4 linked regions of the Salinivibrio kushneri genome follow. The protein of the gene in region 2 binds, or shares a complex with, the protein of the main gene of each other region. Links are inferred from orthologs where the notes say so. Each region holds a gene or a part of one and is shown on either strand. Other genes may lie near its edges.

What was found.
Region 1: sdhC (region 2) and frdD share a complex: the UniProt entries of both Escherichia coli proteins name them as parts of the enzyme complex. The link is inferred for Salinivibrio kushneri from one-to-one orthologs.
Region 3: sdhC (region 2) and frdC share a complex: the UniProt entries of both Escherichia coli proteins name them as parts of the enzyme complex. The link is inferred for Salinivibrio kushneri from one-to-one orthologs.
Region 4: sdhC (region 2) and frdA share a complex: the UniProt entries of both Escherichia coli proteins name them as parts of the enzyme complex. The link is inferred for Salinivibrio kushneri from one-to-one orthologs.

The regions. Positions count from the first base shown.
Region 1 is NZ_CP114588.1:2,554,576-2,557,596, forward strand. Bases 1-2,696 are described here. They hold frdD (fumarate reductase subunit FrdD), read left to right. Parts: upstream 1-1,015; coding sequence 1,016-1,378; downstream 1,379-2,696. Other genes in these bases: N8M53_RS11720 (succinate dehydrogenase/fumarate reductase iron-sulfur subunit), read left to right, coding at 1-627; frdC (fumarate reductase subunit FrdC), read left to right, coding at 624-1,007; efp (elongation factor P), read right to left, coding at 1,443-2,009; epmB (EF-P beta-lysylation protein EpmB), read left to right, coding at 2,043-2,696. Outside these bases: more of epmB, read left to right, coding at 2,697-3,021. UniProt on the Escherichia coli protein: Two distinct, membrane-bound, FAD-containing enzymes are responsible for the catalysis of fumarate and succinate interconversion; fumarate reductase is used in anaerobic growth, and succinate dehydrogenase is used in aerobic growth.
Region 2 is NZ_CP114588.1:933,805-938,476, forward strand. Bases 866-3,784 are described here. They hold sdhC (succinate dehydrogenase cytochrome b556 subunit), read left to right. Parts: upstream 866-2,088; coding sequence 2,089-2,481; downstream 2,482-3,784. Other genes in these bases: N8M53_RS04580 (citrate synthase), read right to left, coding at 866-1,689; sdhD (succinate dehydrogenase, hydrophobic membrane anchor protein), read left to right, coding at 2,475-2,825; sdhA (succinate dehydrogenase flavoprotein subunit), read left to right, coding at 2,826-3,784. Also shown: N8M53_RS04575 (Nif3-like dinuclear metal center hexameric protein), read left to right, coding at 1-315; more of N8M53_RS04580, read right to left, coding at 400-865; more of sdhA, read left to right, coding at 3,785-4,592; N8M53_RS04600 (succinate dehydrogenase iron-sulfur subunit), read left to right, coding at 4,607-4,672. UniProt on the Escherichia coli protein: Membrane-anchoring subunit of succinate dehydrogenase (SDH).
Region 3 is NZ_CP114588.1:2,553,891-2,556,890, forward strand. It holds frdC (fumarate reductase subunit FrdC), read left to right. Parts: upstream 1-1,308; coding sequence 1,309-1,692; downstream 1,693-3,000. Other genes in the region: frdA (fumarate reductase (quinol) flavoprotein subunit), read left to right, coding at 1-560; N8M53_RS11720 (succinate dehydrogenase/fumarate reductase iron-sulfur subunit), read left to right, coding at 557-1,312; frdD (fumarate reductase subunit FrdD), read left to right, coding at 1,701-2,063; efp (elongation factor P), read right to left, coding at 2,128-2,694; epmB (EF-P beta-lysylation protein EpmB), read left to right, coding at 2,728-3,000. UniProt on the Escherichia coli protein: Two distinct, membrane-bound, FAD-containing enzymes are responsible for the catalysis of fumarate and succinate interconversion; fumarate reductase is used in anaerobic growth, and succinate dehydrogenase is used in aerobic growth.
Region 4 is NZ_CP114588.1:2,552,174-2,555,047, forward strand. It holds frdA (fumarate reductase (quinol) flavoprotein subunit), read left to right. Parts: upstream 1-471; coding sequence 472-2,277; downstream 2,278-2,874. Other genes in the region: epmA (elongation factor P--(R)-beta-lysine ligase), read right to left, coding at 1-152; N8M53_RS11720 (succinate dehydrogenase/fumarate reductase iron-sulfur subunit), read left to right, coding at 2,274-2,874. UniProt on the Escherichia coli protein: Two distinct, membrane-bound, FAD-containing enzymes are responsible for the catalysis of fumarate and succinate interconversion; fumarate reductase is used during anaerobic growth, and succinate dehydrogenase is used during aerobic growth.

The sequences.
Region 1 (3,021 bases), 1.6 Mb from region 2 along the record:
AAAGACAACCTCGATAAATCGCTGTCTTACCGCTGGTCTTGTCGCATGGCCATTTGTGGCTCATGCGGAATGATGGTCAATGGTGTTCCCAAGCTCGCTTGCAAAGCGTTTTTACGTGATTACGCCAAAGGGGTGGTGATTGAGCCTTTGGCTAATTTTGCGATCGAGAAAGATCTCGTTGTCGATATGACGCCCTTTATTGAGCGTCTTGAAGCAATCAAACCCTATATCTTGGGTAATGATCGACGCCCTGAAGACGGGCCCAATACACAAACGCCTGAACAAATGGCACGTTATAAACAATTTGCCGCTTGTATCAATTGCGGCTTATGCTATGCCGCCTGTCCGCAATTTGGTCTCAACCCCGACTTTTTAGGCCCTGCCGCGATCGCGCTGGCACACCGCTATAATCTTGACAGCCGAGACAAGGGAAAAGCCCAACGCATGCCGCTGATTAATAGTGATAACGGCGCGTGGGGATGCACTTTCGTCGGCTACTGCTCCAAAGTGTGTCCGAAAGGTGTTGATCCTGCGGGTGCAGTCAACCAAGGCAAGGTGGCTTCCACCCAAGATATGGTGATTGCCATGTTTAACCCTAATAAAGATGGGCAGGAGGTAAGAGGATGAGTAACCGCAAACCCTATACACGCCCCATGCCGCGTACTTGGTGGCTCGACCATCCGTTCTACCGCTTTTATATGGTGCGAGAAGCGACAGTACTGCCTTTGGTCTTTTTCACGCTTAGTCTCACAGCTGGATTAATTTGCTTGGTTCAGGGACCGCAAGCGTGGCAAAGCTGGCTGGATTACATGGCCCACCCGGTGGTGATTACCTTGAACCTGGTTGCCTTGGTCGCCAGCCTGTTTCATGCCACCACATTTTTCAGCATGATGCCGCAAGTGATGCCAATTCGCATTAAAGGCAAACTGCTCGACGGTAAATGGGTGATTGGTGCGCAATGGGCCGCGGTGGCGGTGATATCACTGATTGCTCTGGTGCTCATTTAGGAGGTGTTATGATTGATTCCAAACCCAAACGTTCCGATGAGCCCATTTGGTGGAGCCTCTTTGGCGCCGGGGGAACCTGGTTCGCGATGTTTACCCCAGTGACTGTCTTGATCTTAGGGGTACTCATCCCTCTCGGGATTATTGACCCATCCACATTGAGCTATGACCGTGTGACGATGTTTGCTGAGCACTGGCTCGGCAAGCTGCTGATCCTGGCCACCCTTGCGTTGCCTATGTGGCATGCCATGCATCGCATCCATCACGGGCTGCACGACTTAAAGCTGCATGTTGGACTCGCCGGTAAGGTAATTTGCTACGCCATCGCCTTTGCGGTCAGTGTCGCGGCCATACTGTTGGTATTGATTGTCTAATTCCAGTCAAAACAAGGCATAAAAAAAGCCCTGGCTGATGAAGCGCAGGGCTTTTTAACAAAGGTTACTTAACCCGTCCAACGTACTCACCCGTACGGGTATCGACCTTAATCACTTCGCCGATTTGAATAAACAAAGGCACGCGAACCACAGCGCCTGTGCTCAGTGTCGCTGGCTTGCCGCCCGTTCCTTGCGTATCACCTTTCAAGCCTGGATCGGTTTCTGTCACCTCTAGTTCAACGAAGTTAGGTGGGGTAACCACGATAGGGTCGCCATTCCACAGTGTAAGCGTACACGTGTTGTTCTCGACGAGCCACTTGACGTTATCACCCACTGCGCTCTCGTTAGACGCAATTTGCTCAAAGGTTTCATTGTTCATAAAGTGATAGAATTCACCGTCTGTGTACAGGTAATCCATATCAACTTCAATCACGTCGGCCGCTTCAACGCTGTCACCCGATTTAAATGTTTTCTCTAGTACTTTACCGGAGATCAACTTACGGATTTTGACACGGTTGAAGGCCTGACCCTTGCCTGGCTTTACGAATTCATTTTCGGTAATGACACACGGCTCGTTATCGAGCATAATTTTCAAACCGCCGCGGAATTCATTAGTGCTGAAAGACGCCATCTTGATCCTCTTAACATCTTCGAGTTTTCACAAATGTCGCACATCATAACCCGAATCCAGCCTGCTGTTGAGCGAAACTGGATCAAAGAACTCGCAGAGGCGATCACAGATCCCAGTGAACTGCTGCAAATGCTTGAAATTTCACCACAGGGATGGGAGTCCGGTTTTACGGCGCGCCGTTTGTTTTCACAGCGTGTACCGCGCAGCTTTGTCGCCAGAATGGAAAAGGGAAACCCTCATGACCCATTGTTAAAGCAGGTACTACCGATTGCCGACGAATTTAATGAGGTTGACGGGTTCAGCGCTGACCCACTGGAAGAACAAGATAATGCCGTCCCTGGACTGTTGCACAAATACCACAACCGAGTGCTACTGATCGTAAAAGGCGGCTGTGCGATAAACTGCCGCTATTGTTTCCGTCGCCATTTCCCTTACCAGGACAACAAAGGCAGTAAGCGTGTATGGCAAGGGGCGCTGGACTATATCGCCGCTCATGCAGAGATAGACGAAGTGATTTTATCTGGTGGCGACCCACTGATGGCCAAAGACGATGAGCTCGATTGGCTCATCAGTGCTATTGAACAAATAACACATGTTAAACGGCTGCGTATCCACTCTCGCTTGCCCGTCGTGATCCCCGCACGCATCACCTCAGCGCTGACCGAGCGCTTATCGCACTCGCGTTTAAACGTGGTGATGGTCACCCACATCAACCACGCCAATGAGATCGATGACGAGTTAAGCGACAAACTCCACGCACTGCGACAAGCAGGTATCACGCTGCTTAACCAAAGCGTCCTCCTTAAAGGCGTGAATGATAGCGCTGACGCTTTGGTGGCTCTGAGTCAACGACTGTTTGAGGCCGGCGTTTTACCTTACTATCTGCATGTATTGGATAAAGTCCAAGGCGCCGCCCACTTTCTAGTCTCAGACGATGAAGCACGCGCCTTAATGCAAGACATTATCGGCCAGCTTTCCGGCTATTTAGTCCCCCGACTGACCCGAGAAGTTG
Region 2 (4,672 bases):
CAACAAGTGGCCACGGTGCTTAACCGGGCGCCCCTTGTGATTGACGGTGGGCAGCAAACGCGGATTGAGACCGTGGGGCTTTGTACCGGTGGCGCGCAAGATTTTATCGACTTGGCTGCCTCTCAAGGTATGGATGCGTATTTATCAGGTGAAGTGTCTGAGCGTACGACGTTCTCTGCTCGCGAGCAAGGCGTGCATTACATCGCTGCAGGGCATCATGCAACTGAACGGTATGGTGTGAAAGCCTTGGGTGAGTGGCTGGCAGACCAGCATGGCTTCAATGTGCACTTTGTTGATATAGACAACCCGGTTTAACTCTCTGGTTGAGCGCCTCCCCCCAGACTGTAATGATCATAAAAAAGCCGCCTTATGGCGGCTTTATTGTATGAAATTCGCGCTTTAGCTGCGCTCATCCATTGGGGTAAATTCGCGTTGCGTATACCCAGTGTAAAGTTGACGCGGGCGTCCGATTCGCTTGTGCGGATCGGTATGCATCTCATTCCAGTGGGCAATCCAGCCTATGGTACGAGACATTGCAAAGATGACAGTAAACATCGATGTAGGGATCCCGATTGCTTTCAGGATAATGCCTGAATAGAAATCAACGTTCGGGTAAAGTTTCTTATCGATAAAGTAGTCATCTGACAGCGCGATACGCTCCAGCTCCATGGCCACATCCAGTAATGGGTCTTGGATTTGTAACTCGTTAAGCACTTCATGGCAGGCTTCACGCATTACTGTCGCACGAGGGTCGTAGTTTTTGTAGACACGATGACCAAAGCCCATCAGACGGAATGGATCGTCTTTATCTTTTGCGCGAGCAATATACTCAGGAATGTTATCAACATGCCCAATTTGCTCAAACATGCGCAAGCACGCTTCGTTCGCGCCACCATGCGCAGGCCCCCATAGCGAGGCGATCCCAGCCGCAATACAAGCAAATGGGTTAGCACCTGAAGAGCCCGCCAGACGTACCGTCGATGTTGATGCGTTTTGTTCATGGTCTGCATGCAGGGTAAAGATCTTATCCATTGCACGCGCGACCACTGGGTTCACTTCATATTCTTCACACGGAGTGGCGAACATCATATGAAGGAAGTTTTCTGCGTAATCAAGGTCATTACGTGGGTAGATAAATGGCTGTCCGATTGAGTACTTGTAACACATTGCAGCCAGTGTCGGCATTTTCGACAACAGACGGAACGCCGTGATTTCGCGGTGCTGGTCGTTGTTGATGTCGAGAGAGTCGTGATAGAACGCGGCCAGTGCACCTACAACCCCGACCATAACGGCCATTGGGTGCGCATCACGGCGGAAGCCGTGGAAGAAGCTCGCAATTTGCTCATGCACCATGGTGTGGCGCACGATCATTGAGCGAAACTCATCATATTGCTTTGTTGTAGGGACTTCACCGTAGAGCAGGATATAACAGACTTCTAAATAATCAGCGTTATTGGCAAGTTGATCTATCGGGTAACCGCGGTGCAGCAATACGCCGGCTGCGCCATCGATGTAGGTGATTTGCGAGTTGCATGAACCTGTTGCGACAAAACCAGGATCAAAGGTGAAATAGCCTTCGTTTACCAGCTGGCGCACATCAATGACTTCTGGACCGACGGTGCCCTCGATAATCGGCAGTTCGATTGGTGCTTTCCCTTCAATGTGTAGGGTAGCTTTCTTCTCTGCCATAACAATCTCCTTTGTTATTTTATAATCCCATCCAGGATACGGACTCGACCGTTGTACCGATCGACCCTAATGATGTCAATTTTTAACCTATCGATGTGTGCGTCAGTTAATAACTTATTTGCAATGCGAGTTAAATATCTGTTGTGAGATTCCGGTCAATTTTGTGCGTTTGTAATTGTCTGTTACGCCACGTATACTTTTTCGAGGTCTCTGGGCAAATCAGTATCCTAGGGCGTTTAGGGGCTCAAACACCTTTCCTAACTGACGTGATCCATTCGCCAAGAATTGCAGTTATAAGCAATAAGGTACATGAAGCGCGTTACGCAGATGTTGCAGGTCTTACGCTTTGAGTACTGAGGTTCAGAGAGTGTAATAACTATAAATGCTCAATGGAGCTGAGTGGGCAATATCGTGAAAGAAAGAAAGTCAAGACCCGTAAACCTCGACCTCCAGACGATTCGTTTTCCGATAACAGCGATTGCGTCTATATTGCATCGAGTGGCAGGTGTCATCACCTTTGTCTCGATCGCCATCCTCCTATGGCTGCTTAGCCTCTCTCTCTCTTCTCCTGATGGATTCCAATCCGCTGCTGCGATTGTCGATAGCTTTTTCGTCAAACTGATCCTTTGGGGTATTTTGACCGCGCTTGCTTATCACATTGTCGGTGGCATCCGTCACTTAATCCAAGACATGGGTTATTTTGAAGAGCTTGAGTCAGGCGCGCAAAGTGCGCAGGTTGCATTTGTTATCACCGGCGTATTGTCTGTGTTGGCGGGGGTTTTAGTATGGTAACGAAAAACATCTCATCGGTCGGGCGCAATGGCGTGCACGACTATGTGCTGATTCGCGCCACTGCGATTCTCATCACACTTTACACACTTTATATGGTCGGTTTTGCCGTTTTTGGCCCTGAGATTACGTATGCCTCATGGACAGCCTTTTTCGGCCAGACCAGTACCAAAGTCTTTACCATGTTAGCCCTGGTCTCCGTGCTGATTCACGGCTGGATCGGAATGTGGCAAGTATTGACTGACTATATTAAGCCAGCCTTGCTGCGTGGCATGTTGCAACTTGGCGTTGTGGCGATGCTACTGATCTACGTTTTCGCCGGTTTCTTTGTATTGTGGGGTGTGTAAGTGAGTATTCCAGTTCGCGAATTTGACGCAATTGTTATTGGCGCAGGCGGTGCAGGTATGCGCGCCGCACTGCAAATATCTGAGCAGGGCCTAACTTGTGCACTGTTATCGAAAGTGTTTCCAACCCGCTCCCACACCGTGTCTGCGCAGGGCGGTATTACGGTAGCACTGGGTAACTCGCACAAAGATAACTGGCAGTGGCACATGTACGACACGGTGAAAGGGTCAGACTACATTGGTGACCAAGACGCCATTGAGTACATGTGTAAAACGGGCCCGCAATCAGTGATTGAGCTAGAGAAGATGGGGTTACCTTTTTCTCGGTTTGAGAATGGGTCCATTTATCAGCGTCCGTTTGGCGGCCAGTCTAAAGAGTTTGGTGGCGAGCAAGCTGCACGCACCGCGGCGGCGGCTGACCGAACCGGGCACGCACTGCTGCACACCTTGTATCAGCAAAATATTAAAAACAAGACCACCATCTTCTCTGAATGGTATGCGCTTGACTTGGTGAAAAACCAAGACGGTGTGATTGTTGGTGCGACCGCCATGTGTATGGAAACGGGCGAGATTTGCTACTTTAAGTCTAAGGCAACTGTGCTGGCGACAGGGGGAGCGGGTCGTATCTATCAGTCAACCACCAATGCTCACATCAATACCGGTGATGGCGTGGGTATGGCGCTGCGCGCCGGCGTGCCCATGCAAGACATGGAAATGTGGCAATTCCACCCCACAGGCATTGCTGGAGCGGGCGTATTGGTCACAGAAGGTTGCCGTGGCGAAGGCGGTTATCTGCTCAATAAAGATGGTGAGCGCTTTATGGAGCGTTACGCCCCCAATGTAAAAGATTTGGCAGGGCGTGACGTGGTGGCGCGTTCGATGATGATCGAGATTCGAGAAGGGCGTGGCTGTGACGGCCCATGGGGTCCACACCTCAAACTGAAGCTCGATCACCTTGGCAAAGATGTGCTCGAGTCTCGTCTACCCGGTATCCTTGACTTGTCGCGTACCTTTGCGCACGTCGATCCTATCAAAGAACCGATTCCGGTGATCCCAACCTGTCACTACATGATGGGGGGCATTCCAACACAAGTGTCTGGCCAAGCAATCAAGCAAGACCCGCTCGGCAATGACATTGAAGTACAAGGTTTGTTTGCCTGTGGCGAGATTGCGAGTGTTTCTGTTCACGGTGCCAACCGCTTGGGCGGCAACTCATTGCTCGACTTGGTTGTGTTTGGACGCGCGACCGGCCTGCATCTTGGCGAGACACTCGCTGCGCAGGTAGAAGCGCGCGATGCGAGCGAGTCAGATATTGAGGCGTCACTGGCGCGTGTTAATCGTTGGAATAGCACCCAGCAGGGTGAAGACCCGGTTGAGATCCGCAAAGATTTGCAGGCTTGTATGCAAGAAAACTTCTCTGTGTTCCGAGAAGGCGAGGCGATGGAAAAAGGACTGAAAGAGCTGAAGGAAATTCGTGAACGCCTTAAGTCGGCGCGTCTTGATGACACGTCAACCGAGTTCAACACCCAGCGTGTCGAATGTTTGGAGCTGGAGAATTTGATGGAAACCGCATACTCAACAGCGGTATCAGCTCATTATCGTACTGAAAGTCGTGGCGCACATGCGCGTTTCGACTACCAAGATCGCGATGATGAGAACTGGCTATGCCACTCCATCTATAACCCAGAAACCGAAGCTATGTCGAAGCGCGACGTCAACATGGCGCCAGTGCACCGTGAGGCTTTCCCACCGAAAGTCCGCAGTTACTAAGGGGGTCGAGAACGATGAATGTTAAGTTTTCTATCTATCGCTACAACCCAGATGTAGACAATGCGCCATACATGAAAGAC
Region 3 (3,000 bases), 1.6 Mb from region 2 along the record:
CGGCCTTTACAGGTTGGAATCAAGCAGCTATTGATGCCCAGGTTCAGAACGTCAAAGCGCGCATTGATCAGTTGCTGAGCAATCAAGGCGAAGAAAACTGGGCGGATATTCGCAAAGAGCTGGGCGAGACAATGGAAGCGGGCTGCGGTATTTATCGTCGCGAAGATCTGATGCAAGCCACCATTGATAAAATTGCTGAGCTCAAAGCACGCTATCAGCATGTTGCCATCCAAGACCAAGGGAGTGTGTTCAATACTGACCTACTCTATGCCATTGAAGTGGGCTATGGCTTGGAGGTCGCAGAGGCCATGGCACACTCTGCCATCCAGCGTAAGGAATCTCGTGGCGCTCACCAACGGCTAGATGAAGGCTGCACCGAGCGTGATGATGATAACTACCTCAAACATACCTTGGCCTTCTATCAACCCGAGGGCGGCCCTCGCATTGACTACGGCGATGTTAAAATCACCAAATCACAACCACAAGCACGCCTATATGGCGATGCGGCGGAACACGCCAATCGTGGCAATGTGGATCAACAAGAGGAGCCCGCATCATGACGCAAACTACCTACCAGGTCTCAGTGCTCAGATACGATCCGGCAACGGATGAGGCGCCTTACTCGCAATCTTTCGTTGTGCCCGGCGATGAAACCATGTCGGTCTTAGATGCGCTAGGCTATATCAAAGACAACCTCGATAAATCGCTGTCTTACCGCTGGTCTTGTCGCATGGCCATTTGTGGCTCATGCGGAATGATGGTCAATGGTGTTCCCAAGCTCGCTTGCAAAGCGTTTTTACGTGATTACGCCAAAGGGGTGGTGATTGAGCCTTTGGCTAATTTTGCGATCGAGAAAGATCTCGTTGTCGATATGACGCCCTTTATTGAGCGTCTTGAAGCAATCAAACCCTATATCTTGGGTAATGATCGACGCCCTGAAGACGGGCCCAATACACAAACGCCTGAACAAATGGCACGTTATAAACAATTTGCCGCTTGTATCAATTGCGGCTTATGCTATGCCGCCTGTCCGCAATTTGGTCTCAACCCCGACTTTTTAGGCCCTGCCGCGATCGCGCTGGCACACCGCTATAATCTTGACAGCCGAGACAAGGGAAAAGCCCAACGCATGCCGCTGATTAATAGTGATAACGGCGCGTGGGGATGCACTTTCGTCGGCTACTGCTCCAAAGTGTGTCCGAAAGGTGTTGATCCTGCGGGTGCAGTCAACCAAGGCAAGGTGGCTTCCACCCAAGATATGGTGATTGCCATGTTTAACCCTAATAAAGATGGGCAGGAGGTAAGAGGATGAGTAACCGCAAACCCTATACACGCCCCATGCCGCGTACTTGGTGGCTCGACCATCCGTTCTACCGCTTTTATATGGTGCGAGAAGCGACAGTACTGCCTTTGGTCTTTTTCACGCTTAGTCTCACAGCTGGATTAATTTGCTTGGTTCAGGGACCGCAAGCGTGGCAAAGCTGGCTGGATTACATGGCCCACCCGGTGGTGATTACCTTGAACCTGGTTGCCTTGGTCGCCAGCCTGTTTCATGCCACCACATTTTTCAGCATGATGCCGCAAGTGATGCCAATTCGCATTAAAGGCAAACTGCTCGACGGTAAATGGGTGATTGGTGCGCAATGGGCCGCGGTGGCGGTGATATCACTGATTGCTCTGGTGCTCATTTAGGAGGTGTTATGATTGATTCCAAACCCAAACGTTCCGATGAGCCCATTTGGTGGAGCCTCTTTGGCGCCGGGGGAACCTGGTTCGCGATGTTTACCCCAGTGACTGTCTTGATCTTAGGGGTACTCATCCCTCTCGGGATTATTGACCCATCCACATTGAGCTATGACCGTGTGACGATGTTTGCTGAGCACTGGCTCGGCAAGCTGCTGATCCTGGCCACCCTTGCGTTGCCTATGTGGCATGCCATGCATCGCATCCATCACGGGCTGCACGACTTAAAGCTGCATGTTGGACTCGCCGGTAAGGTAATTTGCTACGCCATCGCCTTTGCGGTCAGTGTCGCGGCCATACTGTTGGTATTGATTGTCTAATTCCAGTCAAAACAAGGCATAAAAAAAGCCCTGGCTGATGAAGCGCAGGGCTTTTTAACAAAGGTTACTTAACCCGTCCAACGTACTCACCCGTACGGGTATCGACCTTAATCACTTCGCCGATTTGAATAAACAAAGGCACGCGAACCACAGCGCCTGTGCTCAGTGTCGCTGGCTTGCCGCCCGTTCCTTGCGTATCACCTTTCAAGCCTGGATCGGTTTCTGTCACCTCTAGTTCAACGAAGTTAGGTGGGGTAACCACGATAGGGTCGCCATTCCACAGTGTAAGCGTACACGTGTTGTTCTCGACGAGCCACTTGACGTTATCACCCACTGCGCTCTCGTTAGACGCAATTTGCTCAAAGGTTTCATTGTTCATAAAGTGATAGAATTCACCGTCTGTGTACAGGTAATCCATATCAACTTCAATCACGTCGGCCGCTTCAACGCTGTCACCCGATTTAAATGTTTTCTCTAGTACTTTACCGGAGATCAACTTACGGATTTTGACACGGTTGAAGGCCTGACCCTTGCCTGGCTTTACGAATTCATTTTCGGTAATGACACACGGCTCGTTATCGAGCATAATTTTCAAACCGCCGCGGAATTCATTAGTGCTGAAAGACGCCATCTTGATCCTCTTAACATCTTCGAGTTTTCACAAATGTCGCACATCATAACCCGAATCCAGCCTGCTGTTGAGCGAAACTGGATCAAAGAACTCGCAGAGGCGATCACAGATCCCAGTGAACTGCTGCAAATGCTTGAAATTTCACCACAGGGATGGGAGTCCGGTTTTACGGCGCGCCGTTTGTTTTCACAGCGTGTACCGCGCAGCTTTGTCGCCAGAATGGAAAAGGGAAACCCTCATGACCCATTGTTAAAGCAGGTACTACCGATTGCCGACGAATTTAATGAGGTTGACGGGTTCAGCGCT
Region 4 (2,874 bases), 1.6 Mb from region 2 along the record:
TGCAGGTGCACATCAGTCACCGCCGCTTGACTCAGTGCAGGGGTATCCACTTCCCATACGTCACGATCAGCAAAAAATTGACGGATACGGGCGATGATCGCGGCGCGTTTTTTTAATTGTGGCAAGCCTGCGGTTGGCTGCCACTGATTCATCTCACTCATACGTTACCCTTGCACGCTCTCTGATGGCGCCAGTCTATCGCTGCCGTCTGGAATGACAAGTACTCACGATTAGTGTTGCGCGGCAAGCATGTGCCACATAACGCATTTTCTTTGTAATTATTTCCCCTTTTTACAAGAGCGGCAGGCACTTAACGACTAACATCACACTTTTATGCAATTTAACACTCATGCCCACAAAATCGCGGTAATTCCCCGACTGAGTCAATTTTTGCTGTGCACAGATTGCCTACCATGACAGCAGAACAATAAATAAGCCAAGCACTGGCTTTCCCTACACTGGAGGATGAACGTGCAGACCATTACCACAGATATTGCAGTGATTGGCGCTGGTGGCGCCGGGCTGCGCACCGCCATTGCGGCCGCCGAGGCAGACCCCTCTCTTAATATTGCCCTGGTATCTAAGGTTTATCCGATGCGCTCCCACACTGTGGCCGCAGAGGGTGGCTCAGCTGCCGTCATCAAGGACGAAGACAGCCTAGACAACCACTTCAATGATACCGTCAGCGGTGGCGACTGGTTATGCGAACAAGATGTCGTCGATTACTTTGTCAAACATTGTGCCCATGAAATGGTACAACTCGAGCAATGGGGCTGCCCTTGGAGCCGAAAAGACGATGGCAGCATCAATGTCCGCCGTTTTGGTGGCATGAAAGTCGAGCGTACTTGGTTTGCCGCGGATAAAACCGGCTTCCATATGCTCCATACCCTGTTTCAAACCTCGACCAAATATCCACAGATCCAACGTCTCGACGAATACTTTGTGATTGATTTGATTATCGATGACGGGCAAGTACAAGGCTTGATTGCCTTGCACATGGCGGAAGGCGAGCTGGTCTGTATTAAAGCCAAATCGGTGGTGTTAGCCACGGGCGGCGCCGGACGCGTGTACAGCTGCAATACCAATGGTGGGATTGTCACCGGGGATGGCATGGCCATGGCTTATCGCCACGGTATCCCGCTGCGTGATATGGAATTTGTCCAATATCACCCCACAGGGCTGCCTGGAACGGGGATCTTAATGACCGAAGGCTGCCGTGGCGAAGGTGGCATTATTGTCAACAAAGACGGCTACCGATACCTGCAAGATTATGGTCTCGGGCCAGAAACGCCGGTCGGACAGCCAAAGAACAAATACATGGAGCTCGGCCCACGCGATAAAGTCTCACAAGCCTTTTGGCATGAGCAGCAAAAAGGCAATACCATCAAGCACACGCTCGGTGACGTTGTTCATCTCGATTTACGTCACCTCGGCGAAGACTATATTCAAGAACGGCTGCCGTTTATTTGTGAGCTCGCCAAAGCCTATGTCAACGTTGACCCCGCCAAAGAGCCGATCCCAATTCGTCCCACGGTGCACTACACCATGGGTGGCATTGAAACGGATGCCCAAACCGAAACGCGCGTTAACGGCTTATTTGCGGTTGGTGAGTGCTCCTCCGTCGGTTTGCACGGGGCTAATCGACTCGGCTCAAACTCGCTCGCTGAATTAGCGGTATTTGGTCGTTTGGCGGGTGAAGGCGCAGCAAAACGGGCAGCGGCCTTTACAGGTTGGAATCAAGCAGCTATTGATGCCCAGGTTCAGAACGTCAAAGCGCGCATTGATCAGTTGCTGAGCAATCAAGGCGAAGAAAACTGGGCGGATATTCGCAAAGAGCTGGGCGAGACAATGGAAGCGGGCTGCGGTATTTATCGTCGCGAAGATCTGATGCAAGCCACCATTGATAAAATTGCTGAGCTCAAAGCACGCTATCAGCATGTTGCCATCCAAGACCAAGGGAGTGTGTTCAATACTGACCTACTCTATGCCATTGAAGTGGGCTATGGCTTGGAGGTCGCAGAGGCCATGGCACACTCTGCCATCCAGCGTAAGGAATCTCGTGGCGCTCACCAACGGCTAGATGAAGGCTGCACCGAGCGTGATGATGATAACTACCTCAAACATACCTTGGCCTTCTATCAACCCGAGGGCGGCCCTCGCATTGACTACGGCGATGTTAAAATCACCAAATCACAACCACAAGCACGCCTATATGGCGATGCGGCGGAACACGCCAATCGTGGCAATGTGGATCAACAAGAGGAGCCCGCATCATGACGCAAACTACCTACCAGGTCTCAGTGCTCAGATACGATCCGGCAACGGATGAGGCGCCTTACTCGCAATCTTTCGTTGTGCCCGGCGATGAAACCATGTCGGTCTTAGATGCGCTAGGCTATATCAAAGACAACCTCGATAAATCGCTGTCTTACCGCTGGTCTTGTCGCATGGCCATTTGTGGCTCATGCGGAATGATGGTCAATGGTGTTCCCAAGCTCGCTTGCAAAGCGTTTTTACGTGATTACGCCAAAGGGGTGGTGATTGAGCCTTTGGCTAATTTTGCGATCGAGAAAGATCTCGTTGTCGATATGACGCCCTTTATTGAGCGTCTTGAAGCAATCAAACCCTATATCTTGGGTAATGATCGACGCCCTGAAGACGGGCCCAATACACAAACGCCTGAACAAATGGCACGTTATAAACAATTTGCCGCTTGTATCAATTGCGGCTTATGCTATGCCGCCTGTCCGCAATTTGGTCTCAACCCCGACTTTTTAGGCCCTGCCGCGATCGCGCTGGCACACCGCTATAATCTTGACAGCCGAGACAAGGGAAAAGCCCAACGCATGCCGCTGATTAATAGTGATAACGGCG